Regions from separate parts of the Acidovorax sp. GW821-FHT10E04 genome, predicted to be linked through region 2. Evidence: predicted binding sites of a transcription regulator. Region 2 holds the regulator's gene; each other region holds the start of a gene.
The links. The regulator FNR, encoded in region 2, switches genes on or off when oxygen is low (the NO sensors DNR and NnrR bind a similar motif). The targets are predictions, from matches to a motif close to TTGATNNNNATCAA.
Positions count from the first base shown of each region.

Region 1: the regulator FNR is predicted to act here: its motif matches at 5,141-5,154, upstream of AC07OC_RS19530 (oxygen-binding di-iron domain-containing protein).
Region 3: the regulator FNR is predicted to act here: its motif matches at 2,240-2,253, upstream of AC07OC_RS00690 (type IV pili methyl-accepting chemotaxis transducer N-terminal domain-containing protein).

Region 1 covers NZ_JBWKMT010000006.1:114,859-125,286, forward strand. Annotated here, with positions in the region: gene AC07OC_RS19510 (cytochrome c biogenesis protein ResB) at 1-940, shown strand, start outside; gene ccsB (c-type cytochrome biogenesis protein CcsB) at 937-2,283, shown strand; gene msrP (protein-methionine-sulfoxide reductase catalytic subunit MsrP) at 2,436-3,440, shown strand; gene msrQ (protein-methionine-sulfoxide reductase heme-binding subunit MsrQ) at 3,506-4,156, shown strand; gene AC07OC_RS19530 (oxygen-binding di-iron domain-containing protein) at 4,266-5,084, opposite strand; gene lptM (LPS translocon maturation chaperone LptM) at 5,218-5,427, opposite strand; gene cyaY (iron donor protein CyaY) at 5,440-5,769, shown strand; gene AC07OC_RS19545 (penicillin-binding protein 1A) at 5,837-8,230, opposite strand; gene AC07OC_RS19550 (pilus assembly protein PilM) at 8,499-9,578, shown strand; gene AC07OC_RS19555 (PilN domain-containing protein) at 9,575-10,183, shown strand; gene AC07OC_RS19560 (type IV pilus inner membrane component PilO) at 10,187-10,428, shown strand, end outside.
Region 2 covers NZ_JBWKMT010000002.1:405,772-416,199, forward strand. Annotated here, with positions in the region: gene AC07OC_RS06840 (heavy metal translocating P-type ATPase) at 1-719, shown strand, start outside; gene ccoS (cbb3-type cytochrome oxidase assembly protein CcoS) at 719-856, shown strand; gene ccoN (cytochrome-c oxidase, cbb3-type subunit I) at 921-2,360, shown strand; gene ccoO (cytochrome-c oxidase, cbb3-type subunit II) at 2,378-3,010, shown strand; gene AC07OC_RS06860 (cbb3-type cytochrome oxidase subunit 3) at 3,023-3,160, shown strand; gene ccoP (cytochrome-c oxidase, cbb3-type subunit III) at 3,185-4,105, shown strand; gene ccoG (cytochrome c oxidase accessory protein CcoG) at 4,194-5,639, shown strand; gene AC07OC_RS06875 (FixH family protein) at 5,712-5,993, shown strand; gene AC07OC_RS06880 (hypothetical protein) at 6,045-6,338, shown strand; gene fnr (fumarate/nitrate reduction transcriptional regulator Fnr) at 6,404-7,126, opposite strand; gene hemN (oxygen-independent coproporphyrinogen III oxidase) at 7,313-8,695, shown strand; gene AC07OC_RS06895 (sulfite exporter TauE/SafE family protein) at 8,701-9,459, shown strand; gene AC07OC_RS06900 (cyclic di-GMP phosphodiesterase) at 9,670-10,428, shown strand, end outside.
Region 3 covers NZ_JBWKMT010000001.1:150,345-160,772, reverse strand. Annotated here, with positions in the region: gene AC07OC_RS00700 (bactofilin family protein) at 1-593, shown strand, start outside; gene AC07OC_RS00695 (hypothetical protein) at 611-1,264, shown strand; gene AC07OC_RS00690 (type IV pili methyl-accepting chemotaxis transducer N-terminal domain-containing protein) at 1,299-2,141, opposite strand; gene moaA (GTP 3',8-cyclase MoaA) at 2,308-3,447, shown strand; gene AC07OC_RS00680 (DUF6713 family protein) at 3,572-3,955, shown strand; gene mobA (molybdenum cofactor guanylyltransferase MobA) at 3,986-4,642, shown strand; gene AC07OC_RS00670 (GNAT family N-acetyltransferase) at 4,660-5,205, shown strand; gene moeA (molybdopterin molybdotransferase MoeA) at 5,225-6,583, shown strand; gene AC07OC_RS00660 (thioredoxin family protein) at 6,685-7,017, shown strand; gene AC07OC_RS00655 (efflux RND transporter permease subunit) at 7,115-10,270, opposite strand; gene AC07OC_RS00650 (efflux RND transporter periplasmic adaptor subunit) at 10,286-10,428, opposite strand, start outside.

The DNA of each region.
Region 1 (10,428 bases), on a different contig from region 2:
GGAGTCCCGCTTGGGCGCGGCCAACAAGACCGTGACCAAGAAGGAGCTGCGCAACGTGGGCCCCAGCGTGAGCTACAAGCTGCGGGACGCGGCGGGCCAGGCCCGCGAGTTCCACAACTACATGCTGCCCGTGGACACGGGGGACGGCGTGCCGGTGTTCCTGCTGGGGGTGCGCGAGAGCCCGGCGGAACCGTTCCGATACCTTCGCGTGCCGGCCGATGACAAGGGTGGCATGGACGGCTTCATGCGCCTGAAGGCCACGCTGGCCGACCCGGTGGCGCGCGAACAGGCGGTGCGCCGCTATGTGGCGCAGGCCATCGATGCCTCGCGCACGGATCTGGCCGAGCAGCTGCAGCAGTCCGCATCGCGGGCGCTGGCGTTGTTCGCCGGACGCGGCATGGTGGACGGCAAGCCCACCGGTGGCCTGCAGGCGGTGTCGGACTTCATGGAGGCGAATGTGCCGGAGGCCGAGCGCGCGCGCGCCGGTGAAGTGCTGGTGCGCATCCTCAATGGCACGCTGTTTGAGGTGGCCCAGCTGTCGCGCCAGAACGCGGGCCTGCCGCGCCTGCCGCAGGATGAACAGACACGGGGCTTCATGACCCAGGCCGTGCTGTCGCTCAGCGACGCGCAGATCTACCCCGCGCCACTGGCGTTCGAGCTCAAGGACTTCACCCAGGTGCAGGCTAGCGTGTTCCAGGTGGCCCGAGCCCCTGGCAAGAACATTGTCTATCTGGGTTGCGCCTTGCTGATCCTCGGTGTTTTTGCCATGCTGTACGTGCGCGAGCGCCGTGTCTGGGTCTGGGTGGCGCCGCAGGGCGGCGGCAGCCACGCCACCATGGCGCTGTCCACGAACCGCAAGACCATGGACGGGGACCAGGAGTTTGTACAGCTCGCACAGAAACTGATCGGGGCCGGCAAGGCCCCGGAAGGCACCGCATGAACACCGCCACCGGCAACACGAATACCGCGATCACCCTGAATGAGGGGTTCTTCGCCCGCCGCAACTGGTTCGACTGGCTGTTCGCGGCCATCGTGGCGGTGGGCGGCCTCTATGCGCTGCAGCGCTACGGCAGCTACATGGATGTGTACGAAAAAGGCATCCTGCTGGGTGCCATTCCCTGCACCATCTGGCTGGGCTGGTTCTGGCGGCCGCTGCGCGTGCTGATGCTGGTGGTGACGGCGGTGGCGCTTTTTGCCATCGGCCTGTACCAGCAGGACGGCGCGGGCAGCCTGGCGCGCGCGGACACGGTGTTCGGCCTCAAGTACTTCCTGTCGAGCCAGTCCGCCATCCTCTGGATGAGCATGCTGTTCTTCATCAGCACCGCGTTCTACTGGATCGGCATGTTCTCGCGCGGCGAGGGCAGGACCATGGGCATGCTCGGCTCGCGCATCGCCTGGGTGGCCGTGGCCATGGCGCTCATCGGCACGCTGGTGCGCTGGTACGAGAGCTACCTCATCGGCCCGGACATCGGCCACATCCCGGTGAGCAACCTGTATGAAGTGTTCGTGCTGTTCTGCTGGATGACGGCGGCGTTCTACCTGTACTACGAGCAGCAGTACGACACCCGCGCCCTGGGCGGCTTCGTGATGCTGGTGGTGAGCGCGGCGGTCGGCTTTCTGCTCTGGTACACCGTGGTGCGCGAGGCGCATGAGATCCAGCCCCTGGTGCCCGCGCTCAAGAGCTGGTGGATGAAGCTGCACGTGCCCGCCAACTTCATCGGATACGGCACGTTCGCGCTGGCTGCCATGGTGGCGTTCGCCTACCTCATCAAGCAGCAGGCCACCGAAACCCGCTGGTACAAGCTGGCCCCCCTGTGGCTGCTGGGCGTGGTGCTGTGCTTCGAGCCCATCGTGTTCCGCCAGGGCGCCACCGAGAACGGCGGCAGCTACTGGATGGTGTACTTCGGCATCTCGGCATTCATCGTGGCGGGCATCCTCTTCGGCCGCAAGCGCATCGCGGCGCGCCTGCCGTCGTTCGAGATCCTGGACGACGTGATGTACAAGTCCATCGCCGTGGGCTTTGCGTTCTTCACCATCGCCACCGTGCTGGGGGCACTGTGGGCGGCCGAGGCCTGGGGCGGCTACTGGAGCTGGGACCCGAAAGAGACCTGGGCGCTGATCGTCTGGCTCAATTACGCGGCCTGGCTGCACATGCGCCTCATGAAGGGCCTGCGGGGTACCGTCTCGGCCTGGTGGGCGCTGGTCGGCCTGGCGGTGACCACGTTCGCGTTCCTGGGCGTGAACATGTTCCTGAGCGGGCTGCACAGCTACGGCACGCTGTAGGCCCGCGGCTGCCCGCACGCCCCTGCCCGGCAGGCAGGCGGCGCCTGCAACTATTGTGTCTTCGGTGTAACCTGAACGGCCCAGGGAACGAACTAGCAGTTGTTCCGCTCTATCGCAGAGTCCGTTTCAACCGAGAACCACCGGAGACACCCATGCTGATTCCATCCCGCGAACCGGGTTTCAACCACCCGCATTCCTCCGAGATCACGCCGCGCTCGGTGTACGAGGAGCGGCGCAGGATGCTCCGGCTGATGGCCGGCGGGGCGGCGGGCGCGGCACTGGCCGCCTGGGCCGGGCGCGAGGCGCTGGCACAGCAGGGCACTGTCGCGCGTCCTGGCAAGCTGGCGGCGCTGGCCAGTGCGAAGTCCACCGTGCCGGGCGCCATCTCGATGGAAAAGCTCACCGACTACAAGGACGCGAGCACCTACAACAACTTCTATGAGTTCGGCACCGACAAGGCCGACCCCGCCCGCAACGCTCACACCCTGAAGACCACGCCATGGACCGTGGAAGTCGAAGGGCTGGTGAAGAAGCCTGGCAAGTACGGCATTGAAGACCTGCTCAAGCTCAGTGCCCAGGAAGAGCGCATCTACCGGCTGCGCTGCGTGGAGGGCTGGTCGATGGTGATTCCATGGGTGGGCTATTCGCTGTCCGAACTGATCAAGCGGGTGGAGCCGCAAGGCAGCGCCAAGTATGTGGAATTCGTGACGCTGGCCGACAAGGCCACCATGCCGTTTGTCGGCTCGCGCGTGCTTGACTGGCCCTATGTGGAGGGCCTGCGCCTGGACGAGGCCATGCACCCGCTGACGCTGCTGGCGTTCGGCATGTACGGCGAAGTGCTGCCCAACCAGAATGGCGCGCCGGTGCGCCTGGTGGTGCCCTGGAAATATGGATTCAAGAGTGCCAAGAGCATCGTCAAGATCCGTTTTGTCGAGAAGGAGCCAGGCACGGCGTGGAACAAGGCGGCCAAACAGGAGTACGGCTTCTACTCCAACGTGAACCCCGAGGTGGACCACCCCCGATGGAGCCAGGCCACCGAACGGCGCATTGGCGAAGACGGCCTCTTTGCCAAGAAGCGCAAGACGCTGATGTTCAACGGCTACGAAGCCCAGGTGGGGCAGCTGTACGCGGGCATGGACCTCAAGAAGTTCTACTGACCGCCGCGTCCGCCCGGCTTCGCCGTCACGTCCGGTGGCGAAAGCCCGGCCCGGCCCTTGCCCCCATGCGAAAACTGCTGCTCCATCCTGCCGCCAAGCCCGTGGTGTTCGTGCTGTGCCTGCTTCCGCTGGCCTGGCTGGTGTATGCCGCGGCCGCCAACGAACTGGGGGCCAACCCTGCCGAAGCCCTGATCCGCGCCACGGGCGACTGGACGCTGCGCGCGTTGTGCCTGGTGCTGGCGGTGACACCGCTGCGCGTGCTCGCCTCCACGCCCCAGCTCGCGCGCTTTCGGCGCATGCTGGGGCTGTTCGTGTTCTTTTATGGGTTGCTGCACCTGCTGAGCTACGCCTGGTTCGACATGGGCTTTGATGTGGCCGACATCGTGCGCGACATCGTCAAGCGGCCCTTCATCCTGGTGGGGTCCCTGGCGCTGCTGGTGCTCACGCTGCTCGCCGCCACGTCGTTCAACCGCGCCATCAAGGCGCTGGGTGCAAGGCGCTGGCAGGCCCTGCACCGCAGCGTGTACGCGGTGGCGGGGCTGGCCATCCTGCATTTTTTCTGGATGCGCGCGGGCAAGAACGATTTTGGCGAGGTGGCGGTCTACGCGGTGGTGCTCGCGGCCCTGCTCGGCTGGCGGCTGTGGCACCGGCTGCGCAAGCGGCAGGCGGCGCAGGGGGCGGCGGCTCCCCGCCGGACGGCCGCTGGGGCCCGGTAACGCAATGCGGATGGATGCTAGATCGATTGCTATAAAATATATAGCTACCTGCGCTTGCCAGTAAAGCGCCAGGCCCTGTTTTTATTGAAGATCGAGCAAACGGCCCGTGCTACCGCCCCAGCCCGGGACGCAGCTGCCGGGTCACCGGATCGATGTAGCTGGTGGGCAATTGGTAGGCCCGGTCGTCGAACAGGTCGATGCCGCACATCAGGTTCTCGATCCAGTCCATGAAGTCGCTGATGGCCTGCTTGCCGATGATCGGCGCGCCGTGCTGCGGAACGAGCATGGAAATATCGAGCTGCCGCGCCATGCGCACCCACAGCCGCAGGATCTTGTTGGAGACCATGTAGCGGCGGTGAAACCCCTCCATGCGCGGGATGTGCGCCTTGAGGTCGGTCACCGGCACGCGTGCCTCGGCACCGGACATCATGGACACCCCCAGATCGCCCGTGAACAGGATGCGGCTGACCGGGTCGTAGAAATGGAAATTGCCTTCGGAATGCATGAAATGCGCAGGCAGCAGCACCAGTTCATGGCGGCCCAGCGGCAGGTGGCCGCCGCTGTCGGGCACCCCGATGACCCGGTTCTCCGTCTTGCCGACCTTGGTGAAGTGCGGGGCGAAACGCTCCCACACCCGCGAGATCACCAGGTCTGCCTTGGTGCTGGTCATCCACCGGTCCAGCGAGGCAATGATGTCCGGGTCCGCGTGCGAGGCGATCAGGTACGACAGCTTGTGTGGCGGGAAATGCTTGGTCATTCCCATGAACAGCTCGTTGAAAGCGAGGTTGCCGCCGGGATCGATGATGGCGCCCGTGTCGTCGTCCACGATCAGGAACTGGTTGGCCTGCACGGCCTGGCCGTCTTCCTCGATGAGGTCGGTGAACATCAGACAAGCGTGATTCTTGTCGCGGTAGAGTTCCAGGGCCATGGCCATCCTGCAGTGCGATAAAGCACGGACTGTACGATTGACCCTTCGAGGTGTCCTTGATGGAAATCAAGCACTCGGCATTGGTAGTGGCAGCCAGGTGGGCCGCAGGCCCCTGCCGGCGATTCGCCGCGGCTTAACGCGGCTGCGACGCGGCAGCCGCCGGTGCCTGGGCGGGCGTGGTCGTGCCGACGCTGGGTGTCAGGGTCTGCGGAAGGGTTGCGCGCTGTGCAGCCGCGGGGCTGCTGGGAAGATACAGGGGGCCTCGCTGGCCGCAGCCGGCGAGGGCCGCCGTACTGGCGGCAAGGACAAGCGTCCTGACTAGAATTTGGGAAGCTATCAACATGCGCAAATTGTAATGACCGACCTTGAATTCCTGGACCACGCCGAAAAACTGCTTCTGGCCGTCGAGCGCAGTTGTGATCGTATCAACGACGCGACCGAGGCCGATGTGGACGCCCAGCGCTCGGGGGGCATGGTGACGCTGACCTTCCCCAACCGCAGCCAGATCGTGATCAATCTCCAAAAGCCGCTGCACGAGGTCTGGATGGCGGCGCGCTCCGGTGGCTACCACTACCGTTTCGATGGCCAGGCATGGCAAGACACCAAGGGCGCGGGAGAGTTCTTTGACTGCCTGAGCCGGGACGCAGCCCGGCAAGCGGGCCTGCCGCTGCAGTTCTCGGCCTAGGGAAACCGCCTCAGCCTGGCTCAAGCTTGCTGCCCCCCAGGCTGGGCCTCTGATAGTCCCGGCCGTGTCAGTTGCGGAACAGGTCCAGGATGCGGTTTCGCTCCTCCGCCGGGGGCGGTGCGTGCGGGGCCACCGCCGGTGACGCAGAGCGGTCATCAATGCCCACACTGGAGATGCCGCTGTGGCGGGCGTACTCCTCGTAGAACCACTCCCCGCCGACGTTGACGACGCCAGCCGGCACCGTGGGTTCCATGACAGGCACACCCTTGAGCGCGCGTTCCATGAAATTGATCCATACCGGCAGGCTGAGCCCGCCCCCGGTTTCGCGGCTTCCGAGGTTGCGGGGCGTGTCGTAACCAATCCAGGTCACGGCGGCGATGGTGGGCTGGTAGCCGGCGAACCATGCGTCGACCGAATCATTGGTGGTGCCGGTCTTTCCGTAAAGGTCCGGGCGTTTGAGCGTGGATTGCGCGCGCGCGGCGGTGCCGGACCGTGTCACCTCCTGAAGGAGGCTGTTCATGATGAAGGCGTTGCGGGCGTCGATGGCGCGGGGCTGCTCGCTGGTCACCGGTGGCGTTGTTTCCGAGATCACGCGGCCCTTGTGGTCCGTGACCTTGGCGATGAGCCAGGGGTTCACACGGTATCCGCCATTGGCGAACACGGAATAGGCGGTCGCCATCTGCAGCGGCGTGACCGAACCCGCGCCCAGGGCCATCGTGAGGTAGGCCGGGTGCTTTTCCGCATCGAAGCCAAAACGCGACACCCATTCCTGGGCCGTCTTGGGGCCCACGGCCTGCAGGATCCGGATCGAGATCATGTTCTTGGACTTGGCCAGGCCGGTGCGCATGCTTATGGGCCCGTCGTACTTTCCGTCGTAGTTCTTGGGCTCCCACGGCTGGCCGCCCGTGACGCCGGCGTCAAAGAACAGCGGGGCGTCATTGATGACCGTAGCGGGCGTGAACCCCTTTTCCAGCGCCGCGGAATAAATGAAGGGCTTGAAGCTAGACCCCGGCTGGCGCCACGCCTGGGCCGCGTGATTGAACTTGTTCTTGTCAAAGTCAAACCCACCCACCAGGGCCCGGATGGCTCCGCTGCGCGGGTCCAGGGCCACGAACGCGCCCTCGACTTCAGGCAGTTGTGTGATCTCCCAGGCGTTCTTGGGGGTCTTCACGACCCGGATCACCGCACCTCGGCGAATCTTGATGTTCGGCGGTGCCTTGTCGCTGAGGCCCGACTGCGCGGGCTTCAGGCCATCGCCGGTGATCTCGAGGTTGTCGCCGTTGGCCCGGGCCGCAATGATCTTGCGGGGAGAGGCTTCCAGAACGACGGCGGAGAGGACATCCCCGTTGTCCGGGTGATTGGCCAATGCGTCGTCAATGGCATCCTCGACCTCCTGGGCTGCAGTGGGCAAGGCCACGAACTTCTCCGGCCCCCGGTACTGCTGTCGCCGCTCGTAGTCCATGATGCCCCGGCGCAGCGACCCATAGGCAGCTTCCTGCTCTGCCGCGTTGAGGGTCGTGTAGACATTCAATCCCCGTGTGTAGGCCTCGTTGCCATACTGAGTGAAGATCAGCTGGCGCGCCATCTCGGCGACGTACTCCGCATGGATCCGGGTGTTGTCCGGTCCTGACCGGATTTTGAGTTCTTCCTTCTTGGCGTCCGTGGCCTGCTGGGCTGTGATGAATCCGTTCTCCTCCATGCGCTCGATGATGTACAACTGCCTGGAGCGCGCCCGTTTCGGATTGCTGATCGGGTTGTACGCGGAGGGCGCCTTGGGCAGGCCGGCCAGCATGGCAGCCTCTGCCACCGACACGGATTTCAATGGCTTGCCAAAATACGCCTCCGAGGCCGCCGCAAATCCATAAGCGCGATTGCCGAGATAAATCTGATTCATGTAAATTTCAAGAATCTGATCCTTGCTCAGTAAATGCTCAAGCTTGAATGTCAGTAAGATTTCGTAAATTTTGCGTGTAAATGTTTTCTCTGAAGAGAGGTAAACATTGCGTGCAACCTGCATCGTGATAGTGGATGCTCCCTGGCTTTTCACGCGGCCCAGATTGGCGAGACCAGCGCGAACCACGCCCTTGTAATCAACGCCGCCGTGTTGAAAGAAGCGGGCATCTTCAATGGCCAATACTGCGTCCTTCATGACCTTGGGGATTTCTCCAATGGGGGTGAGATTGCGGCGCTCTTCCCCAAATTCGCCGAGCAAAGCACCTTCCGCTGAATAGACGCGCAGGGGCAGCTTGGGCCGGTAGTCGGCGAGGTCGGAAATGTCCGGCAGGTTCGGGTAGGCGACGGCCAGGGCCACGGCGATGGTCAGCGCCAGCCCGAAAGCGGCTGCAGTTGCCAGGCCTGCGATCCAGAGGATTGCACGCAGGAACCAACGAAGCCAGGTGGGACGGTGGGGAGCGGGGGAGGAGTCCGGCTTGTCGGTGGACTTCGATGGAGAGGACGGCATATCGCTCCGGAGGGGTAGGGCCCCCCATTATAAAAATGTCTGCTCCTGAACACGGAAAATCGCAGCGCCGTGCGATGAGCAGGTTGCCAAAAGGCGCGCCACCCTCCCCAAACGGTCTTGCAAAGCGCCAAAAATTCGTCTGCTTTTGGCAACGCTCCGCAAGTGTTACGCGGGGAAAAATCTTTGCTGGAGAACTATCTTACTGATAGCATTCATGTGAAGTGTTAAGTTTTGTTGCCTCATTTTGGCAAGTTACAGGGGACCAATCTTGAGCTCAATGGGGTCTTTGTTCAGTCGCCAGTCTGCGCCGCTGCTGGGAATCGACATCAGTTCTTCCAGCGTCAAACTGGTCGAGCTGGGGCGTGATAAGGCGGGCAGTCTGGTGCTGGAGCGCTGTGCGATCGAGCCGCTGGAGCGCGGGTGGATCGCCGATGGCAACATCGAGAAGTTCGATGAGGTCGCTGATGCCCTGCGCCGACTGGTCAAGAAAAGCGGCACGCGCACGAAGAACGTCGCCTTGGCGTTGCCGCCGTCGGCTGTCATCACCAAGAAGATCACGCTGCCAGGCGGGATGACAGAACAGGAACTCGAAGTTCAGGTCGAGTCCGAGGCCAATCAATACATTCCCTTCTCCCTCGACGAAGTGAGTCTGGACTTCTGCGTCATCGGGCCCAGCAAGAACGCTCCTGGCGATGTGGACGTCCTCATTGCCGCGTCGCGCCGCGAGAAGGTACAGGACCGGCAAGGTTTGGCGGAGGCAGCCGGGCTCAAGCCGGTGGTGGTGGACATTGAATCCCACGCGTCCCGTCTGGCTGCAGGCCGCCTGATTGAGGCGTTGCCGAAGAAGGGGGTGGATGCCATGGTCGCACTTTTTGAAGTGGGTGCCCTGACCACGAGCATGCAGGTCATTCGCAACGAGGAAGTTCTTTACGACCGCGACCAAGCATTTGGTGGGGCGCAACTTACACAACTGATTGTTCGCCAGTACGGGTTCTCCATCGAAGAGGCCGAAAGCAAGAAGCGAAATGGTGACCTTCCTGAAGATTATCAATCTGCCGTCCTTCGACCTTTTGTAGACAGCATGGCACAAGAAATTGGCCGGGCATTGCAGTTCTTCTTCACGAGTACACCCCACAACCGCGTTGATCACATCATGTTGGCCGGAGGATCTGCTCCATTGCCAGGCCTGACAGAAGCAGTGACCCAGCAGACCGGATTCGCGTGCAGCGCCGTCAATCCATTTGACGGCATGGAAATTGGAAGTTCCGTTCGTTTGAAAAAAATGGTGCGTGAAGCACCGTCGTATCTGACCTCATGCGGTCTGGCCATGCGGAGGTTCCTGCAGTGATATTGATCAACTTACTTCCTCACCGGGAAGCTGCGCGCAAACGTCGAAAAGAGGCCTTTCAGGCCACGATGTTTGCATCATTTCTCATCGGTTTGGCTATTGCGGGTTCGATTTACTGGTGGTTTCAGACGATGATCACAGCCCAGCAGGAGCGAAATGCATTCTTGCAGAGCGAAATTAAAGTTCTTGAAGGGCAGATCAAGGAGATCGCAACGATTGAAGATGAGATTGCTGCTCTGCGAGCCAGGCAAAAAGCTGTCGAAGATCTCCAATCTGACCGCAATCTGCCCGTTCATTTGCTCAATGAGCTTGTGCGCCAGATACCGGAGGGTGCGTATGTGACCAGCATCAAGCAAACTGAGCAGGTCATTGCCATGCAAGGTGTCGCTCAATCCAATGAGCGTGTTTCTGAAATGCTCCGCAATCTCACGGATAACACCCCGTGGTTATCGAAGCCGGAGCTGGTGGAAATTGTAGCAAGTAACGTTGCGCTTTCCTCCAAAGATCAGCGTCGGGTCTCATCCTTTAATCTGCGCTTCCGGCTGATGCGCACCGGGGAAGCACAAAAAGCAAAAGACGCTGCCAGCGCCGCGATCGGGAAATAAAACATGGCAAAAAAATCAAAGGCAAATGTTGATTTCGTTGCTTTGCAGGACGGCCTTTCCAAGCAATTTCGAAACCTGGACACCAAAGATCCTTCATTGTGGCCGGTAGTCCCCAAAGTATTGCTTTGCCTCTTTATTGCAGCTGCTGTAGCAACTATCTTATGGTTCGTAAAAATCAATGAGTATGAGGTGGAGCTCACTGCTGAAGTGGCGAAGGAGCAAGCTCTTCGTCAGGACTATCAATC
Region 2 (10,428 bases):
ATGCGGGCGTGGCGCCGCAGGACGGCGCCGCACTGCAGGTGGTGCTGTCGGAACAGCGCCCCGACGGGCGGGTGCTGGAACTGGCGCGCTTCGACCTGGTGGAGGCTCTGCGCGCCGAGGCCCCGGCCGTGGTGACGGCGTTGGCGGATGCCGGCATGGCGGTGCAGCTGCTGTCCGGTGACCGGGCCGTGTCGGTGCGGCGCGTGGCTGCGCAGGCGGGCATAGCGCAGGCGGCGGGGGAGTGCACGCCCCAGGGCAAGCTGGCCGCATTGCAGGCGCTGCAGGCCGGCGGCCACCACGTGGCCATGGTGGGCGATGGCATGAACGATGGCCCGGTGCTGGCAGGCGCCCATGTGTCCTTCGCGTTTGGCCGCGCCGTGCCGCTGGCGCAGGCGCAGGCCGATTTTGTCGTGCTGGGCGACAGCCTGGCGCTGGTGCCGCAAACGGTGCTGCTGGCGCGGCGCACTCTGCGTGTGGTGCGCCAGAACCTGTGGTGGGCCGCGGGCTACAACGCCCTTTGTGTTCCATTGGCCGTGGCGGGTTTCATGCCCGCCTGGCTCGCCGGGCTGGGAATGGCGCTGAGTTCGCTGCTGGTGGTTCTCAATGCCGCGCGCCTCGCACGAGATCTTCCGCCGTTGTCTTTCTCGGGCGCGGCGCCGCTGCCGCCAGAGGGTGCTCCGGCCATTGAAATCACCAAGACAACGCTGAAGGCCGCCTGATGGACATTCTGTACCTGCTGATTCCGCTGTCCGTGGTGCTGGTCTTGATGGTTCTTGCAGGACTGTGGTGGGCGGTCCATCACGGCCAGTTCGAGAGCGTCGAGCAAGAAGGTGAACGGATTCTCCGAGACGATTGACTTGTGTCAATGCCCTGAAAAGCTGGCTGCAACAAACTCTTACTGCAATACAAAGAGGTGCCCGATGGATTCTCCAAAAACAAATGCTGCGCACTACAACGACACGGTGGTGCGGCAGTTTTCTATCATGGCCGTGGTATGGGGGGTGGTTGGCATGCTGGTGGGCGTCATCATCGCCGCCCAGCTGGCCTGGCCTGAACTCAACTTTGGCATACCCTGGCTCAGCTACGGGCGCTTGCGCCCCCTGCACACCAACGCGGTGATTTTTGCGTTTGGCGGCTGCGCGCTGTTCGCCACAAGCTACTACGTGGTGCAGCGCACCAGCCAGGTCCGGTTGTTCGCCGGGCCGCTGGCGGCGTTCACGTTCTGGGGCTGGCAGCTGGTCATCGTGGCCGCCGCCATCAGCCTGCCGCTGGGCTACACCTCCGGCAAGGAGTACGCCGAGCTTGAATGGCCCATCGACATCCTGATCACGCTGGTCTGGGTGTCCTACGCCATCGTGTTCTTCGGCACCATCGGTGTGCGCAAGGTCAAGCACATCTATGTGGCCAACTGGTTCTTCGGTGCGTTCATCCTGGCCGTGGCATTGCTGCATGTGGTCAACAGCGCAGCGATTCCCGCCGGCTTCATGAAGAGCTACTCGGCCTATGCGGGCGTGCAGGATGCGATGGTGCAGTGGTGGTATGGCCACAATGCCGTGGGCTTCTTCCTCACGGCGGGCTTCCTCGGGATGATGTACTACTTCATCCCCAAGCAGGCAGGCCGTCCCGTGTACAGCTACCGCCTGTCCATCGTCCACTTCTGGGCGCTGATCTTCACCTACATGTGGGCCGGTCCCCACCACCTGCACTACACCGCGCTGCCCGACTGGACGCAATCGGTGGGCATGGTGTTCTCGCTGATTCTGCTGGCCCCCAGCTGGGGCGGGATGATCAACGGCGTGATGACGCTGTCCGGCGCCTGGCACAAGCTGCGCGACGACCCGATCCTGCGTTTCCTGATCGTGTCGCTGTCGTTCTACGGCATGTCCACGTTCGAGGGCCCGATGATGTCCATCAAGACCGTCAATGCCCTGAGCCACTACACCGACTGGACCGTGGGCCACGTGCACTCCGGCGCCCTGGGCTGGGTGGGCCTGATCTCGATGGGGTCGCTGTACTACCTGGTTCCCCGCCTGTTCGGCCGCGAGAAGATGCACTCCATCAAGGCGATCGAGCTGCACTTCTGGATGGCCACCATCGGCATCGTCCTGTACATCGCCGCCATGTGGATCGCCGGCGTGATGCAGGGCCTGATGTGGCGCGCCATCAATCCCGATGGCACGCTCACCTACACCTTCGTCGAGAGCGTGAAGGCCACGTACCCTTTCTATGTGATCCGTGTGGCTGGCGGCCTGCTGTATCTGGGGGGCATGGTGGTCATGGCCTGGAACGTGTGGGTGACAGCGATCTCGGGCCGTTCGGTCAAGGTTGCCATTCCAGCCGTGAATGCGGCGCACGCCTGAGCCGAAGGAGATAACCCATGTCCAACAACAATCCATCTTCTTCGACCGGCTTCTCCCACGAGAAAGTCGAGACCAACAACTTCCTGATGATCGTGCTGATCCTGCTCGTGATCGCCATTGGCGGCCTGGTGGAGATCGTGCCGCTGTTCTTCCAGAAGTCCACGACCGAGGCGGTCAAGGGTGTGGAGCCCTACAACGCCATGCAACTGGTGGGCCGCGACATCTATATCCGCGAGGGCTGCTACAACTGCCATTCGCAGATGATCCGCCCCTTCCGCGCCGAGACGCTGCGCTACGGCCACTACTCGGTGGCGGGCGAGTTCGTGTACGACCATCCCTTCCAGTGGGGCAGCAAGCGCACCGGACCCGACCTGCACCGCGTGGGCGGCAAGTACAGCGATGAGTGGCACCGCATCCACCTGAACAACCCGCGCGACGTGGTGCCCGAGTCGAACATGCCCGCCTATCCCTGGCTGGAAAAGAGCGCGGTGGACCCCGCGAGCGTTGCGCCGCGCATGAAGGCGCTGCGCACCGTCGGCGTGCCCTACACGGACGAGCAGATCGCGGCATCCGCGGCCGACGTCAAGGGCAAGACCGAGATGGAGGCGCTGGTCGCCTACCTGCAAGTCATGGGCCGTGCGCTCAAGTAAAGGAGGTTCGCAATGGACATCACCACCATGCGCATCGTCGCCACGCTGGCCTCGATGGCCTGCTTCGTCGGCATCTGGGTCTGGGCCTACCGGGGCCGCAACAAGGCCCGGTTTGACGAGGCCGCTCGGCTGCCCTTTGAACAAGATTGACCCCCACCAGAACGAGAACACCCCATGAGTGACTTCACCAGCAATTTCTGGTCGGTCTTTGTGACCACGCTGACCCTGGTCGGCATCATCGCCTGCGGCATCCTGCTATGGATGGCAGGCCGCAAGAAGGTGATGGCCACGGCCGACAACACCACGGGCCACGTCTGGGACGAGGACCTGGTCGAAATGAACAACCCCCTGCCGCGTTGGTGGGTCTGGCTGTTCGTCATCACCATCGTCTTCGGCTTCGGCTACCTGGCCGCCTACCCAGGCCTTGGCAGTTTCACCGGCAAGCTGAACTGGACGCAGAAGGGCGAATACGAAGCCGAGATGGCCAAGGCCAAGGCTGAACTGGAGCCGCTGTATGCCCGTTTCGCCTCGATGAAGCCGGAAGACGTGGCCAGGGACCCGCAGGCCCAGGCCATTGGCGAGCGCCTGTTCATGAACAACTGCGCTCAGTGCCATGGTTCCGACGCGCGCGGCAGCAAGGGTTTCCCCAATCTGGCGGACGGTGACTGGCTCCATGGCGGGGCGCCCGAGAAGATCCGTGAAACGATCGAGAAGGGCCGTGTGGGCAACATGCCTCCCATGGCGGCCGCAGTGGGCACGCCCGAAGACGTGCGCAACCTGTCGCACTATGTGCTGAGCCTGTCGGGCAGCCCGCACGATTCGCTGCGTGCTTCGCTGGGCAAGTCCAAGTTCACGGCATGCGCGGCCTGCCATGGCATGGACGGCAAGGGCAACCAGGCGCTGGGTGCCCCCAATCTGACCGACGACGTCTGGCTGCATGGCTGGGGCGAGGCGGCCATTACCGCCATGGTCAACAACGGCAAGGTCAACCAGATGCCGGCCCAGGCCGACAAGTTGACGGAAGCGCAGATCGGCGTGCTGTCTGCGTACGTATGGGGCCTGTCCAACGGCAAGCAGGCTGCCGCGGTGCGCTGATCCGGGCCGGGTGGTGCGCCCCCTGGCGCTGCCCCCGGTTTTTTGCCCCATTGCTGAAGACACACCAAGCCAATAGGTCGACACCACCATGAAGCCACCCAGCGGGCCAGCCCGCAAGGTCATTCCGATTGCACCGGTTGCATCCGATGCCTCGTCCGAGGGCGAGATCGTCTCCTTGTACGAAGCGCAGAAGAAGATTTACCCGCGCTCCATCAGTGGCCTGTTCGCACGCTGGCGCTGGGGCATGGTGTTTCTCACGCAACTGGTCTTTTACGGCCTTCCCTGGTTCGAGTGGGGGCAGCGCCAGATGGTGCTGTTCGACCTGGGGGCACGGCGGTTCTATATTTTCGGGCTGGTGCTCTATCCGCAGGACTTCATCTATCTCACGGGCCTGCTCATCATCTCGGCGCTGTCGCTTTTCCTGTTCACGGCCGTGGCGGGGCGGCTGTGGTGCGGTTTCGCCTGTCCCCAGACGGTCTACACCGAAATGTTCATGTGGATCGAGCACAAGATCGAAGGCGATCGCAGTGCCCGGCTGCGGCTGGACAACGGGCCCTGGACCTTCGAGAAGATCCGCAAGAAGTTTCTCAAACAGGTGGTATGGATCACCGTGGCGCTGTGGACGGGGTTCACGTTCGTGGGCTATTTCGTGCCCATCCGCGAGCTCGGCGCGGAACTGCTGGCGCTGCAGGGCAACTGGCAGATATTCTGGGTGCTGTTCTACGGCTTTGCCACGTATGGCAATGCGGGCTACATGCGCGAGCAGGTGTGCAAGTACATGTGCCCCTACGCGCGCTTTCAGAGCGCGATGTTCGACCGGGACACCCTGATCGTGAGCTATGACGTGGAACGCGGCGAGCCGCGCGGCCCGCGCAACAAGACGATCGACCACAAGGCCAAGGGCCTGGGCGACTGCATTGACTGCACCCTGTGCGTGCAGGTGTGTCCCGTGGGCATCGATATCCGCAAGGGCCTGCAGTACGAGTGCATTGGCTGCGGACTGTGCGTGGATGCGTGCAACACGGTGATGGACAAGATGCACTACCCCCGGGGGCTGATCCGCTTTTCCACGCTGAACGGCGTGGCGCAGCGCTGGAGCCAGTCGCAGATCCTGCGGCGCGTCCTGCGGCCTCGCGTGCTGATCTACACCGCCGTGCTGGTGGCACTGTGCGTGGGCATGATGGCCAGCCTGGTCACCCGCACGCCGCTCAAGGTGGATGTGGTGCGCGACCGCGCGGCCCTGTCGCGCATCGTGGCGGGCGGCAAGCTGGAGAATATCTACCGCCTGCAGATCATGAACGCCACCGAAGGCCCCCAGCGCTACCGCATCGGCGCCCGCGGCCTGGACGGGCTGGAGGTGGCCTCTGAAGCCGAGGTGGACATTGGCCCCGCGGAGTCCCGGTGGGTGGCCGTGCGCCTGCAGATACCGTATGGCTCCGCGCCCCCGGGCTCCCATGCCGTGCAGTTCGATGTGCAGGCGGTGGGCGCTGCGGCCCATGTGACCGAGAAGTCCGTATTCCTGGTGCCCCGATGAGGCGACGTGCACCCCGGTGCACGGCCCCGGGGACGTTGTATGACCGAGAAGATTTTTGAGGAGCAAGCACCCATGCCATCCAATCCAGCCATCGGCTCCGCCCCCGCCACCGCTGCGCCCTGGTGGAAATTCGGCCACGTCTGGCTGATCATCGCCGGCCCTGCCATCGTCATCGTGGCGGGCTTTGTCACGCTGTGGCTGGCGATTTCGCGGCCAGACCCCGTGGTCGTCGAGGACTACTACCGCCAGGGCATCGAAATCAACAAGACGCTGGAGGCTCCGGAGAAGAGCCTGGCCCCGGCCATGAAGGGCCGCAACCACGCGGCGACACCGGTTCAGGACCAGCCACGCTGAAACCCCTGGCCGAGCAGCGGGTCTGCGCGGCCTTACCAGGAGACAACCCCGATGTGGACGCAACGCCTGATGTGGATTGCATGGCCCGCCTTTCTGATGGCGGGCGCGATGGAGATGCTGGTTTTTGCTATGGTGGACCCGCAGGACCTGCATTGGTTCGGGCAGCCGCTGGCCCTGTCGCGCCAGGGCGTCTACACGCTCGCGTTCTTTGCGTTCTGGGCCATCACCATGGCCTCCAGCGCGTTGACCACGCTGCTGGCAATGTCGCCCTTTGAACTCAACCGCTGCCCCGTGCCCGAAGGCGAGCGCCCTGATGATTGCCGAAAGACATCATCCTGCCCTTGAACAGCGCACCGGCCGGGCTCCGGTGGCAAGGCGTTGCCGGGACGGGCGGACCTGGCTCGCCTTGCTCAGTGGCAGGCGGACTGGTTGTTCACGATGCGCTTGAGCGCGTCGGTCTCGAGGATGCGGACATGGCGCTGCTTGACTTCGACAATGCCTTCTTCCACAAACTTGGAGAAGGTGCGGCTCACGGTCTCGAGCTTGAGGCCCAGGTAGCTGCCGATCTCCTCGCGCGTCATGCGCAGCACCAGCTCGGACTGCGAGAATCCGCGGGCGTGCAGGCGCTGCACCAGATTGAGCAGGAACGCTGCCAGGCGCTCCTCGGCACGCATGCTGCCCAGCAGCAGCATCACGCCGTGTTCGCGCACGATCTCGCGGCTCATGATCTTGTGCACGTGGTGCTGCAGCGCGGTGACCTCGCGGGACAATTCCTCGATGCGGTCAAACGGCATGACGCAGACCTCGGCGTCTTCCAGGGCCACCGCATCGCAGGTGTGGTGGTCATTCACGATGCCGTCCAGGCCGATGATCTCGCCCGCCATCTGGAACCCCGTGACCTGGTCGCGTCCGTCCTCGGTGGCCACGCAGGTCTTGAAAAAGCCGGTGCGGATGGCATAAAGCGAGGTGAACGACTCACCATTGCGAAACAGCGTACCGCCGCGCTTCACCTTGCGGCGAACTGCAACGACCTCGTCGATGCGGTGCAGTTGCTCTTCGCTCAGGCCCACCGGCATGCACAGCTCGCGCAGGTTGCAATTGGAACAGGCGACTTTGATGGTGAGCGGGTTCATAGGCACAGGGCGGAGTTAGGTTTCGAGCATACCGCCCGATGGCCGAAGAGGGAGTCTCTTGGAGGGCGGGCAGGCGACTGACATGCATCAAATTGTCGCTGTTCCGGCCACTCCATCACTTGATTCATGTCAAGGACATGGGGGGCAGCTTACGGCACAGTCAAGGTGTACGCAAGGATTCGCCCCATGACCGCTGTTTCGCCTGACCTGCTGCGCCGTTTTGACGTACCAGGCCCCCGCTATACCTCCTATCCGACGGCCGACCGGTTTGTGGAAGCCTTCGGCCAGGAGGACTACGCCCTCGCCCTCGAGCAGCGCCGCATGGGCACCCTGACCAAGGCGCTGCCCTTGTCCCTGTATGTGCACATCCCTTTTTGCGAGTCGCTGTGCTACTACTGCGCCTGCAACAAGATCATCACCAAGCACCACGACCGGGCTGAAGTCTATCTGCGCTATCTCAGCCGCGAGATCGATCTGCACACGGCGCACTGCGGCACGGGGCAGGTGGTGAGCCAGCTGCATCTGGGCGGCGGCACCCCCACCTTCCTGTCGGACGATGGCTTGCGGGAACTCATGGCGATGCTCCAGCGCAGCTTCACCCTGGCGCCGGGCGGGGAGTACTCGATCGAGGTGGACCCCCGTACCGTCAATGCCGACCGGCTTGCCGTGCTCGCGGAGCTTGGATTCAACCGGCTGAGTTTTGGCGTGCAGGATTTTGACCCCGAGGTTCAGAAGGCGGTGCACCGCATCCAGCCCGCCGAACAGGTGTTTTCGCTGGTGGAATCCGCGCGCTCGCTCGGCTTCGAATCGATCAATGTGGACCTGATCTACGGGTTGCCGCGCCAGACGCCGGAGTCGTTCGACCGCACGCTGGCGCAGGTGGTTCAGTTGCGGCCTGATCGCATTGCGCTGTATGCCTATGCCCACCTGCCGGAGCGGTTCAAGCCCCAGCGCCGCATCCTCTCCGCCGAACTGCCCGCAGCCTCCGGCAAGGTGTCGATGCTCTCCCGTTCGCTCGACGCGTTCATGGGCGCCGGCTATGTGTATGTGGGGATGGACCACTTCGCGCTGCCGGAGGACTCGCTGGCCGTCGCCAAGCGGCAGGGCCGCTTGCACCGCAACTTCCAGGGCTACAGCACCCAGCCCGACTGCGACCTGATCGGCCTGGGCGTGTCGGCCATTGGCAGGGTCGGCGCCACCTACAGCCAGAACGCCAAGACCCTGGATGAGTACTACGACCTGCTGAACCAGGGGCGTCTGCCCGTGGTGCGTGGCCTGGCCCTGACGCGGGACGACCTCGTGCGCCGTGCCGTCATCATGTCCTTGATGTGCCAGGGAGAACTGCTGTTCGAGCCCATGGAACAGGCCTGGCTCCTCGATTTTCGGCACTATTTCTCCGCCGAACTGGCGCAACTCGACACCATGGCCGAGCAGGGACTGGTCAAGGTGAGGCCCGACGGTGTCGAGGTCACGGCCATGGGCTGGTTCTTCGTGCGCGGCATCGCCATGGTTTTCGACCGATATCTGCAGGCAGACCGCAACCGCGCGCGTTTTTCACGCATCATCTGAATCCCATGCTTGCAACGGTTGCCTCGACTGCCTTGTTGATGGGGCTCGTTGGCGGGTCCCATTGCCTGGCCATGTGCTCGGCACCTTGTGGCGCCGTGGTGGGGCAGGGGAGCGCGGGCTGCGCATCCGCCCCGGGCGCCGGGGCGCCGGCGGAGGGGGCTCCCCCGAAGGTGCAGGCGGTGCGGTGGGCACCGCGCGGTGGCGTGGCCCGGCGGGCCGTGGCCTTTCATACGGGCCGCCTGACGGGATATGCCCTGGCGGGCGGGCTGGCCGCCCTGGCCATGGACAGCCTGGCGTGGCTCACTCAGCAGACCATGGCACTGCGCCCGGCGTGGACCTTGATGCACGTCGCGGTGATGGCGTGGGGGCTGATGCTGATGGTCCAGGCGCGGCAGCCGCTCTGGGTGGAGCAGGCGGGCCGTGGCGTGTGGGAGCGCGTGCGGCCTCTGGTCCGTGCCCCGGGAGGCATTCTTGCCGCGGGGTTTCTCTGGGCGCTGATGCCCTGTGGCTTGCTGTATTCGGCGCTGCTGGTGGCTGCCTTGAGCGGAGGGCCCCTGGAGGGCGCATTGTCCATGGCGCTTTTTGGCATTGGCAGCGGCGTCTGGCTGGTCGGCGGGCCCTGGGCCTGGACGCGGTTGCGGGCCCGGCTCAACACCGTGCGCGCGGACTGGGGGACGCGCGCCGCCGGTGGCCTGCTCTGCGCGGTGGCAAGCTGGGCACTGTGGATGGACCTCGTCTACAAACCCTCACTGTGGTGCCGCTAGCGTGCATTCGGGCCGCGGCGGCCTGAGGGCGAGGCGGTTTCGGTAACCCACATCCCCATGAGGGGGATTGTCCCGCCCCGTGGCTTCGGGCAGGCAAGTGTTGCCGTGCCGCCGCGGCGCGGGTGGGCTCCTTCGACAAGGCCTTCGAACTGGCGATAATCTGTGTAACTATTGGTGGCATTCACGTCTCCATGTTTCGCGCGCCCCGAAGTGAACTCCTCCATCCTCATCGATATCAGCCAACTGCGCGTCGGCATGTACATCCAGCTCGATGTGGGCTGGATGCACCATCCGTTCCCGGTGAGCAGTTTCCGGGTGGCATCGGCGGACCAGATCGCGACGTTGCGGGAACTGGGGCTCACCGAGGTGCGATACGTCCCCAAGAAAAGCGATCCGGAGCAAAGAGAGCTGGTTCCGGCCGCCTGGAGCGTGCCGGAGATGACGGTGCCCTCGGCCCAGGGACCGGATGCCCCCGGCGCCACGGCCACCGTGGACCCGGAGGCGCAGCGCCGGCGCGAATTGCTGGAGGCGCAGAACCGCACCTTGGCGGCCTGCAACCAGCGGTTCGGAGAGGCCACCCGGCAGTACCAGGCACTCGAACGCGTTGCGTCCGAGCACCCGGACCAGGCCCGCACCAAGGGCGATGCGCTGGTGGCTGGCTGCGTATCGGAACTCCTCGAGAACGGTGACTCCGTCATCCGGTTGCTGTCGGAGGGCGTTGGCGAGCGCAATGCCCTGCACCCCATCAACGTGATGGTGATCTCCCTGCTGCTGGGCCGTGCCCTGGGCATGAAGAGCTCCGAGCTGCATGATCTCGGCATCGCGGCCCTGATCCATGACCTGGGCAAGCTCAAGCTGCCGCCGAACCTGCGCCAGCCCACGCCCTCGATGATCCCCATGGAGCGAACGCGCTACGAGTCCCACGTGGGCGAGTCCGTGGCATTCGCCACGCGCATGGGGCTGCCCGAA
Region 3 (10,428 bases), on a different contig from region 2:
GCGTGCTGGGCGGCCTGCGGGTGGGCGGTGCGCTGCGGGTGGGAGAAGACCTGCGCGTCGCGGGCGCGCTGCGCTGTGAGGGCAGCGTGCGGCTGCACGGCGACGCGCGCGTGGGCGGCTCCCTGGTGGTGGCGCAGCGGCTGCAGTGCACGGGCGGCCTGCGCGTGGGCGGCGAGCTGGACGCTGGCGCCTCGGCCCACATCGGCGGCCACTGCACCGTGGGCCAGGACCTGCGCGTGGCAGGCGCCCTGGACGGCGGCGGTGGCATCAAGGTGGGCGGCCACCTGCTCGGCGACGCGGCCGTGCAGGCCACGCACGGCCTGCAGGTGGCGGGCGACGTGGACTGCCGCGGCCACCTGCAGGTGGGCTCGGGCGTGCGCGCGGGCGGGCGCATCCACGCAGGAGGGGCCATCCGCGCGGGCGAAAGCCTGTCGGCGGGGGAAACCATCGCGGCGGGTGGAGCCTATGGCGTGTACGCCGGCCTGGTGGTGCCGCTGCCCGACTGGCCCCACAGCGCCCGGGTGTGCGCCCGTGAGCAGCCCGCGCGCCTGCTGAGCGGCTGCTGGACCGATGGCCAGGGGCACACGCCATGATGCCCGGAGCCTGCGCCTTGCACCTCGCGCCCCGCGTCGCCCCCGGTGCCCCGGCCGGCCGGGGCTGGCTGGGTGCGCTGGGCCACCTGCTGACCGAACTGCGCATCGACGTGGACCTGTCGGGCCGCGACATCCAGCGCGAGTTCGACGCACTGCACGAACGCATCCGCACCAACCACCGCACCCGCGACGCGATGCGCGCGCTGCCCCTGCGCCTGCACGGGCTGGAGTTGCGCCTGCGCGAGGCCGACGGCGAGTATTTTGTCTACGCCATCGACCCGCAGCGCAACCGCATCGTGGCCTACACCGTGTTCAACCGGCTGGTCGAGGTGGACCGCCGCACCGACCGCCACCTGCGCGCGCCCCACACCAAGGTGGTGGACGGCTACCGCCGCATGGGCATTGCCTCCGCCATCTACCGCTGGTGGCTGGACTCGGGCCGCAGCCTCATGACCGGGGCACGCCAGTCCGCCGGGGCCCACGGCCTGTGGATGGCCCTGGCGCGCGACTATGAGCTGGCGGCGGTGCGCATCGACGCGCACAAACGCGTGCAGCGCCTGCCCCTGCCACCACCCCCGGGATTCTTCGACGCGCTGGACACCCGGCTGGTGCTGGTGGGGCGCGATTGCCGCCTGGCGGACTTCACGCAGCACGCGGCCTGCAGCGGCTGATGGGGGGCCGGATGGCCGGATTGCCCCCGGACGCTCAGCCCAGCACCTCGCGCAGGGCTGCCTCGTACAGGTTGGTGAGCTTGTCCATCACGCCCAGCAGGCGCTCGCTGGTGGTGGCCACGGCGTTGAGCCCCACGTCATCGGCCGGGCGGCGCAGGGCCGATTCAAAGAACAGCCACTGCGAGTCGGCCAGCTCCAGCTCGTTGCGGATGGCGGGGGTGGACACCGGCGCCGCCTTCAACGTCTGCAGTGCCTGGCGGAAGTCGGCGGCGTCGGAGGCCAGTTGCGCCTGCACCACCTTGGACTCCACCTTGGCCGCGTGCAGAAAGTAGTTCTTGGCCAGGCGCTGCGACAGCATGCGCTGGCGGCCCGCCAGGTTCACCAGCCGCGCGCTGGGGGCCTGCGCCAGCCTCTCGATCGACTCGGTCACGGCCTGGGAAACCAGCAGCGTGCGGTCGGCCTGGTCGGACGCCGCCACCACCAGCGCCGTCTGGGTGGCTGGCACGGCGGTCAACTGGTTGAGCAGGGCAAACTGCTTTTGCACTTCTTCCAGCTGGCGCCCCACGTCGGCCGGCCAGCGCCCCGACTGCAGGCCCCGCGCCAGTTCGCTGCTGCCCGACTGCACCATCTTGCGCGCCAGCCCCATCACATCCACCGCCGCCCCCGGCAGCACCTGCAGGTACTGCTGGCAATAGGCCTTGGCCATCCGCTGCGACAGGGCGCGGAACCAGCCCGCATAGTTGATGGCCCCCGACAGCCCTATCTGCGCCTGGGCACTGTGGCCCCAGGTGGGCAGCAGGATGCCCGCAGCCACCCATTGAACCGCCACGCGGCGCTGGCATGGCAGGGCGTCGGCGAAGAACTCACGAACTGGCATGGGAATCCCCTGAAATCGGATGCCGTATTGTTGCAATGCAACATCCAGAGCGCCCTGCGCCATGTCAAAGGCGGGCCACGCCGCCGCCGGGGTAGAACTTGACCGCGATCAACTCCGCGCGCAGGGGCTTGCCCCTCTGCGGGGCCCCTTGCGGCAAAATCACCCCATGGCCGAACGTGTGATTCCCCTGGTGGACCAACGCATCGCCGCACTGGCGGCGCGGGTGCCCACGCACCCGGTGGCCCCCACGGGCCAACTCACCGACACCCGGGGCCGCCCGCTGCGCGACCTGCGCATCAGCGTGACGGACCGCTGCAACTTCCGCTGCAACTACTGCATGCCCAAGGAAGTGTTCGACAAGGACTACCCCTACCTGCCGCACGGCGCCTTGCTGAGCTTCGAGGAGATCACCCGGCTGGCGCGGCTGTTCCTGACGCACGGCGTGCGCAAGATCCGCCTGACCGGCGGCGAGCCCCTGCTGCGCAAGAACCTGGAAGCGCTGGTGGCCCAGCTGGCCCAGCTGCGCACGGTGGACGGCCTGGCGCCCGACCTCACCCTCACCACCAACGGGTCGCTGCTGGCGCGCAAGGCCCAGGCCTTGAAGGATGCGGGCCTGAACCGCGTGACCGTGAGCCTGGACGGACTGGACGACACGATCTTTCGCCGCATGAACGATGTGGACTTTCCGGTGGCCGACGTGCTGGCGGGCATCGAAGCCGCGCACGCGGCGGGCCTGTCGCACATCAAGGTCAACATGGTGGTCAAGCGCGGCACCAACGACCATGAAATCTTGCCCATGGCGCGCCACTTTCGCGGCACGGGCACCACGCTGCGTTTCATCGAGTACATGGACGTGGGCGCCACCAACGGCTGGCGCATGGACGAGGTGCTGCCCTCGGCCGAGCTGATCGAACGCCTGCGCGCCGAGCTGCCGCTGGTGCAGCTCGACCCCAGCAGCCCCGGCGAGACCGCCGAGCGCTGGGGCTACACCAACGCACAAGGCCAGTACGACCCCGCCCTGGGCGAGGTGGGCGTGATCAGCAGCGTGACCCAGGCCTTCTGCCACGACTGCAACCGCGCGCGCCTGTCCACCGAAGGCAAGCTCTACCTGTGCCTGTTTGCCTCGGAGGGTTACGACCTGCGCACCCTGCTGCGCGGCGGCGCCAGCGACGAAGCGATCGCCTCGGCCATCGCCCCCATCTGGCAACAGCGCGGCGACCGCTATTCGGAGCTGCGCAGCAGCCTGCCGGCGGACACCACACAGGGTGGCGCGCGGCGGGTGGAGATGAGCTATATCGGCGGCTAGCGGTGGGGCCGGCCCCGTGCATCTCGGCCCTGCGGAGCCCCCGCCCCGCGCCATGGTCCGGGCGCCGACGGTTTTCAGGCACCATGGGTGGCCGCGGCCTTCACCTCTTGCCCACACCCACCCCATGCCCCTTCAATCCACGCACCGCGCACTGTTCCTGGCCAATGCCACCGTCCTGGTCACGCACCAGATCGACGCCGCGTACTGGCATGAGTGGGAGCTGTTCCACATTCCCGGCGGCAACCAGGTCAACCTGCTGCTCAACCTGCCCATCATTGCGCTGGTGCTGTATGCCCAGGCGCAGGTCGCCCGGGGCGACGGCCGTTCGGCCCTGGCCTTCTACAAGCTCATGCCCTGCCTGGGAGCCTTGACCGTGGCGATCCACGGCCTGTTCTTTGCGCTGGGGCACGGGGCGTTCGCGCAACCCGTGTCCCTGGGCCTGCTGGCCTGCACGGCCGTCCTTTCGTGCCTGCAACTGACCGCGCTGCGTGCCCGGCAGCCGCTGTAGCACCCTGCTTTTCACCCATCGCCCACCCCCATGATCGAAACCCAAGACATCACCGGCCTCGTGCTTGCAGGCGGACGCGGCAGCCGCATGGGCGGCGTCGACAAAGGCCTGCAGAACTTTCGCGGCCTGCCGCTGGCGCTGCACACGCTGATGCGGCTGCAGATGCAGACCGGCGCCACCATGGTCAACGCCAACCGCAACCTCGCGGCCTACGAGGCGTTTGGCGCCCCCGTGTGGCCCGATGTGCTGGCCGACTACGCTGGTCCGCTGGCGGGCTTTCTGACGGGGCTGGAGCGTTGCGAAACACCCTGGCTGCTGACGGTGCCCTGCGACACCCCGCTGTTCCCGCTGGACCTGGCCCAGCGCCTGGCGGCCGCGGCGGACGCCCAGGACGCCGACATCGCCATGGCCGCGGCGCCCGAAGACGATGGCACGGGCCGCACCAGCGTGCGCACCCAGCCGGTGTTCTGCCTGCTGCGCGTGGACCTGCTCGAAAGCCTGGTCGCCTTCACCCAGGCCGGCGGCCGCAAGATCGACGCCTGGACGGGCCAGCACCACTGCGCCATCGTGCCCTTCGACCAGCCGGGCGATGACCCCAAGGCCTTCTTCAACGCCAATACGCTGGCCGAGCTGCACGCGCTGGAGAGCACCAGCACACCGCAGGCCCCACAGGCCCCACAGGCTTGACGCGCCTCCCAACCGCCATGAACACGCGCCCGTTTCCGGCCACCAGTTCCGTACGGATCCGCCCCTTGGCCGCCGCGGATGCCGTGGCCTACAAGGCCCTGCGCGACGAGGCGCTGCGCACCGCGCCGGATGCGTTCACCTCCGACTACGAATCCTCGGTGGGCCGCGATGCCAGCGAGTACGTGACGCGCTTTGGCACCCTGGAATCCGGCCAGTTCTTCCTGGGGGCCTTCGACGCCACGGGCCAACTGCTCGGCTGCCTGGGCTGTGAACGCGAACAGCGCGCCAAGCAGCGCCACTGCGCCGTGGTGGTGGGCATGATGGTGGCGCCCCGTGCGCAGCGCCAGGGCATCGGCCAGCAACTGGTGGCCACCTGTGTGGAGGCCGCCAGCCGCGTGCCCGGGCTGACCCAGCTCGTGCTGACCGTCACCGCCTCCAACACGCACGTCGTGCGCCTGTACGAGCAGGCCGGGTTCCGCGCCTGGGGCCTGCTGCCCCACGCCATCGTGGTGGACGGCGTGGGCTTCGACAAGCTGCACATGGTGCGCGTGCTGCACGACTGATTGAAAGCTACTGAGACCCATGAAAACCATTGCCCAGATTGCCGCCGAACTGCAAGGCTACGACCCGCAGGCCCTGAGCGCCGCCGACGTGAATGCGTTTCTGCAGCGGCTGGTCGAGCCCGTGACCGCCACCGAAGAGCTCCCCCTCTTCGACGCCCTGGGCCGCGTGCTGGCGCGGGACGTCGTCTCGCCCCTCAGCGTGCCCCCGCACGACAACTCGGCGATGGACGGTTATGCGTTCGCCGGCGCACAACTCACCCCAGGGCAGCCCCTCACGCTGCGGGTGGTGGGCACGGCGCTGGCGGGCAAGGCCTGGGTGGGCACCGTGGCGGCGGGCGATTGCGTGAAGATCATGACCGGCGCCATCATGCCCCCGGGCCTGGACACCGTGGTGCCGCAGGAGTTCACCACGGCCGCAGCCGATGATGGCCACATCACCATCGCGGCCGGCGTGCTCAAGACCGGCGACAACCGCCGCTTCAAGGGCGAAGACCTCCTGGAAGGCGGCGTTGCGCTGGCCCAGGGCACGCTGCTGGCACCCGCCGCGCTGGGCCTGGTGGCCAGCCTGGGCCTGCCCACGGTGACGGTGTTCCGCCGCCTGCGCGTGGCGTATTTCTCGACCGGCGACGAGATCCTGAGCCTGGGCGAAGCCCCACGCGAAGGCGCGGTGTACGACAGCAACCGCTACACCGTCTTCGGCCTGCTCACCCGCCTGGGCGTGGAGGTGATCGACCTGGGCGTGGTGCGCGACGAGCCCGCGCTGCTGGAGGCGGCATTTCGCAACGCGGCACAGCGCGCCGACGCCATCATCACCAGCGGCGGCGTGAGCGTGGGCGAGGCCGACCACACGCGCACCATGATGAAAAAGCTGGGCGACGTGGCCTTCTGGCGCATCGCCATGCGGCCCGGCCGCCCCATGGCCGCAGGGAGCATCGCCGCCACGGAATTTGAGGAAAAAACAGCCTCTGGCGCTGATCCAGCAAGCGCCAATAGCTACCAAAATAATAGCAAACAATCCCACAACGGCGCGGTGCTGTTCGGCTTGCCCGGCAACCCGGTGGCCGTGATGGTGACGTTTCTGGCCTTCGTGCGCCCCGCCCTGCTGCGCATGATGGGCAGCACACACACCGCCCCGCCCCTGGTGCGCGCCACCAGCACCGAAGCCCTGCGCAAGAAACCCGGCCGCACCGAGTACCAGCGCGGCACCGTCACCACCGCCGCCGACGGCACGCTGCAGGTGCGCACCACGGGCAACCAGGGCTCGGGCGTGCTCAGCTCCATGGTGCAGGCCAACGGGCTCATCGTGCTGCGCCACGGCCAGGGCAATGTGGCGGTGGGCGACGCGGTGGATGTGATGCTCTTTGACGGCGTGATCTGACACGGCCACGGGTACCGGGCCGGTACCCGTCCACCCCTGTCCCGCTAGTCTGGAACCCACTGCCTTCCATTTGTTTTTATTTCCCTCCGTGGACTCTGCCCATGACCTACGCCGCCCAGCACCTTGCCACGCCCCCCTCCCGCGACGATGTGGACCGCCTGCCGGGCGCGGCAGTCGTCGAGTTCGGCACGCCCTGGTGCGGCCACTGCCAGCGGGCCCAGCCCCTCATCGAGCAGGCGCTCAAGGGCCGCGCGGACGTGGCGCACATCAAGGTGGAAGACGGCCCCGGCCAGCGCCTGGGCCGCACTTTTGGGGTCAAGCTGTGGCCGACGCTGGTGTTCCTGAAGAACGGGCAGGAAGTGGCGCGCCTCGTGCGGCCGCAGGCCCTGCAGGAGGTGCTGGATGCGTTGCAGGCGAACGCGGGGCCGGCCTGACCACGCCCGGGCGCCCTGAACGAAAAGAAGCCCCGAGGGGGCTTTCCTTTCATCCGTTCCTCATGCACGCGCCCGGCGCCCCGGACCGGGAGGGGCGCTACTTGGCCACGTAGTCATGCGGGTGCAGCGGATGCGCGGGCTCCTCGGCCGCCACCGCCGTGTTCGCGCCCGGCACGGCCCGGCGCGCGAACAGCGTGTACATGGTGGGCACCACGAAGATGGTGAGCAATGTGCCCAGCGACATGCCGCCCACGATCACCCAGCCGATCTGCGTGCGCGTCTCGGCCCCCGCGCCCGAGGCCAGCGCCAGCGGGATGGCGCCGAGCACCATCGCGCCCGTGGTCATCAGGATGGGGCGCAGGCGCTGCGCCGAGGCCTTGACCAGCGCGTCCACCATCTCCATGCCCTGCTCGCGCAGCTGGTTGGTGAACTCGACGATCAGGATCCCGTGCTTGGTGATCAGCCCCACGAGCGTGATCAGCCCGATCTGCGAATACACGTTGAGCGACCCCCCGCTCCACTTGAGGGCCAGCAGTGCCCCGATCATCGACAGCGGCACCGAGACCATGATCACCAGCGGGTCGATGAAGCTCTCGAACTGCGCCGCCAGCACCAGGAAGATGAACACCAGCGCCAGCACGAACACGATGCCCAAAGCGCCCTGTGAGCTCTTGAACTCGCGCGACGTGCCGTTCAGATCCGTGGTGTAGCCCGGCCGGATGACCTTGGCGGCGGTGTCATCCATGAACTTGAGCGCCTCGCCCAGCGAGTAGTCGGGCGACAGGTTGGCCGTGATGGTGGCCGAGCGGCGCTGCCCGAAGTGGTTGAGCTCGCGCGGGCTCACGCTCTCGCGCACCTTGACCAGGCTGGACAGCGGGATCATCGAATCGTTGCGTCCCCGCACGTAGATGGTGTCGATGTTCTCGGGCGTGGTGCGGCCCCGGGCCGCCGTCTGCACGATCACGTCGTACTGCTCGGCATCGCGCTTGTAGCGCGTCACCGTGCGCCCGCCCAGCATGGTCTCGATGGCCTTGGCCACCACGTCCACGCTCACGCCCAGGTCGGCCGCGCGCTCGCGGTTCACCTCGATGCGCAGCTCGGGCTTGTTCAGGCGCAGGTCGATGTCGGGCCCGATGATGCCGGGGTTCCGGGCGATCTCGGCCATGAACGCGGTGGTCACCTGGTTGAGGTTCTCGTAGCTGTCCGAGGTCTGGATCACATAGGTGAGCGGGCGCGCCCGGAACCCCTGGCCCAGCGACGGCGGGGTGATGAGGAACGAGCTGACGCCCGGCAGGTTGCCCACCTTGGGCTGGAGCTCGCGCGCAAGCTCCAGCGTGGTGCGCTTGCGGTTTTCCCAGTCCACCGTGCGGTAGATCACGCTGCCCTGCGCCACGGTGGGGTTGCCGATGTTGGCGAAGATGCGGTCGAACTCGGGGTACTCGCGGCCGACCTTCTCCAGCTCCAGCGCGTAGCGGTTGGTGTAGTCCAGCGTGGCGCCGTCGGGGGCGGTGACGTTGACGAGCACCGTGCCCCGGTCTTCCAGCGGCGAGAGCTCCTGCCGCATGCTCGGGTACACCACCACCAGCGCGGCGCCGCTGACCGCCATGACCGCGATCACGATCCAGCGCGCCTGGAAGACCGCGCCACGAATGCCGCCGCGCCCCGCGCCCTGACCGCCCCAGCGCGCCGTCACGATCCAGCGCAGCAGGCGGCCGTAGGCGTCCGACAGTGCCGTGAGCCAGCGCTCCATGGAGCGGTCGAACCAGTTGGGCTTGGGGTTGTGCTTGAGCAGGAGCGAACACATCATGGGCGACAGCGTGAGCGCCACGAAGCCCGACACCACCACCGCGCCGGCCAGCGCCAGCGCGAACTCCACGAACAGGCGCCCGGTGCGGCCGGGCGTGAAGGCCAGCGGCGCATACACGGCCACCAGCGTGAGCGTCATGGCCACGATGGCAAAGCCGATCTCGCGCGCGCCCTTGATGGCGGCGGAGAACGGGTCCAGGCCTTCCTCGATGTGCCGGTAGATGTTCTCCAGCATCACGATGGCGTCGTCCACCACCAGGCCGATGGCCAGCACCAGCGCCAGCAGCGTGAGCGTGTTGATGGAAAAGCCCGCCAGCGACATGAGCGCGAAGCTGCCCACCAGGCTCACCGGGATGGTGATGATGGGGATGATGGACGCGCGCAGCGTGCGCAGGAACACGAAGATCACCAGCGCCACGAGCACCACGGCTTCGGCGATGGTGGAGTACACGCTCTTGATGGACCGGTCGATGAACAGCGAGTTGTCGTTGGCCACGTCGATCACGATGTCCGAGGGCAGGTCGTCCTTGAGCACGGGCATCATCGCGCGCACGCCCTGCGACAGCTCCAGCGGGTTGGCCGTGGCCTGCCGGATCACGCCGACCGAGATGGCCTCGCGCCCGTTCAGGCGCACGCGGCTGCGGTCGCTGGCCGCGCCCTCCTCCACGCGCGCCACGTCGCGGATGCGCACCGGAAAGCCGTTGACGGTGCGGATCACCACCTCGGCGAACTGCCCGGGCGTGGCCAGGTCGGTCTGCGATGTCACGCTGAACTCGCGCTGCTGCGACTCGATGCGCCCCGCGGGCAGCTCCAGGTTGTTGCGCCGGATGGCGTCTTCCACATCCTGCGTGGTCAGGCGGTAGCCGGCCATGCGCTCGGGGTCCAGCCACACCCGCATCGCGTACTTGCGCTCGCCATAGATGGGCACGTCGGCCACGCCGGTCACCGTCTGCAGGCGCGGCTTGACGATGCGGTTGACGAGGTCGTTGATCTCCAGCGGCGTGCGGGTGTCGCTGCTGAAGGCCAGCCACATCACGGGCGAGGCGTCGGCCTCCACCTTGGCGATCACGGGCTCGTCCACCGCGTCGGGCAGGCGGTTGCGCACGCGGGCCGTGCGGTCGCGCACTTCGGCGGCCGCGTTGTCCGCGTCCTTCTCCAGGCGGAAGCGCACGCTGATCTGGCTCTGCTCGGGGCGGCTGATGGAGGTGATCACATCCACCGCGTCGATGCCGGCGATGGAATCCTCCAGCGGCTTGGTGACCTGCGACTCGATCACCTCCGCCGAGGCGCCCGCATAGCGCACGCTCACCGTCACCACGGGCTCGTCGATCTTGGGGTACTCGCGCACCGACAGGCGCGTGAAGCTCACGGCGCCGATCAGCAGCACCAGCAGGGACAGCACGGTCGCAAAGACCGGCCGGCGTATCGATATTTCAGCGAGTTGCATGGCAGTCCTGGTGCTTCATCGATCGCGCGCGGGGCGCGGGCCGGATGGCACCGCCTTGCCGGATGCGCCCGCAAGCTGGCAGGGGCTGGCCCCGGGCAGCGGGGCCACCAGGGCCGGCGAAGGCGCCGCGGCCACAGGCACGGGGGCGGGAACGGCGG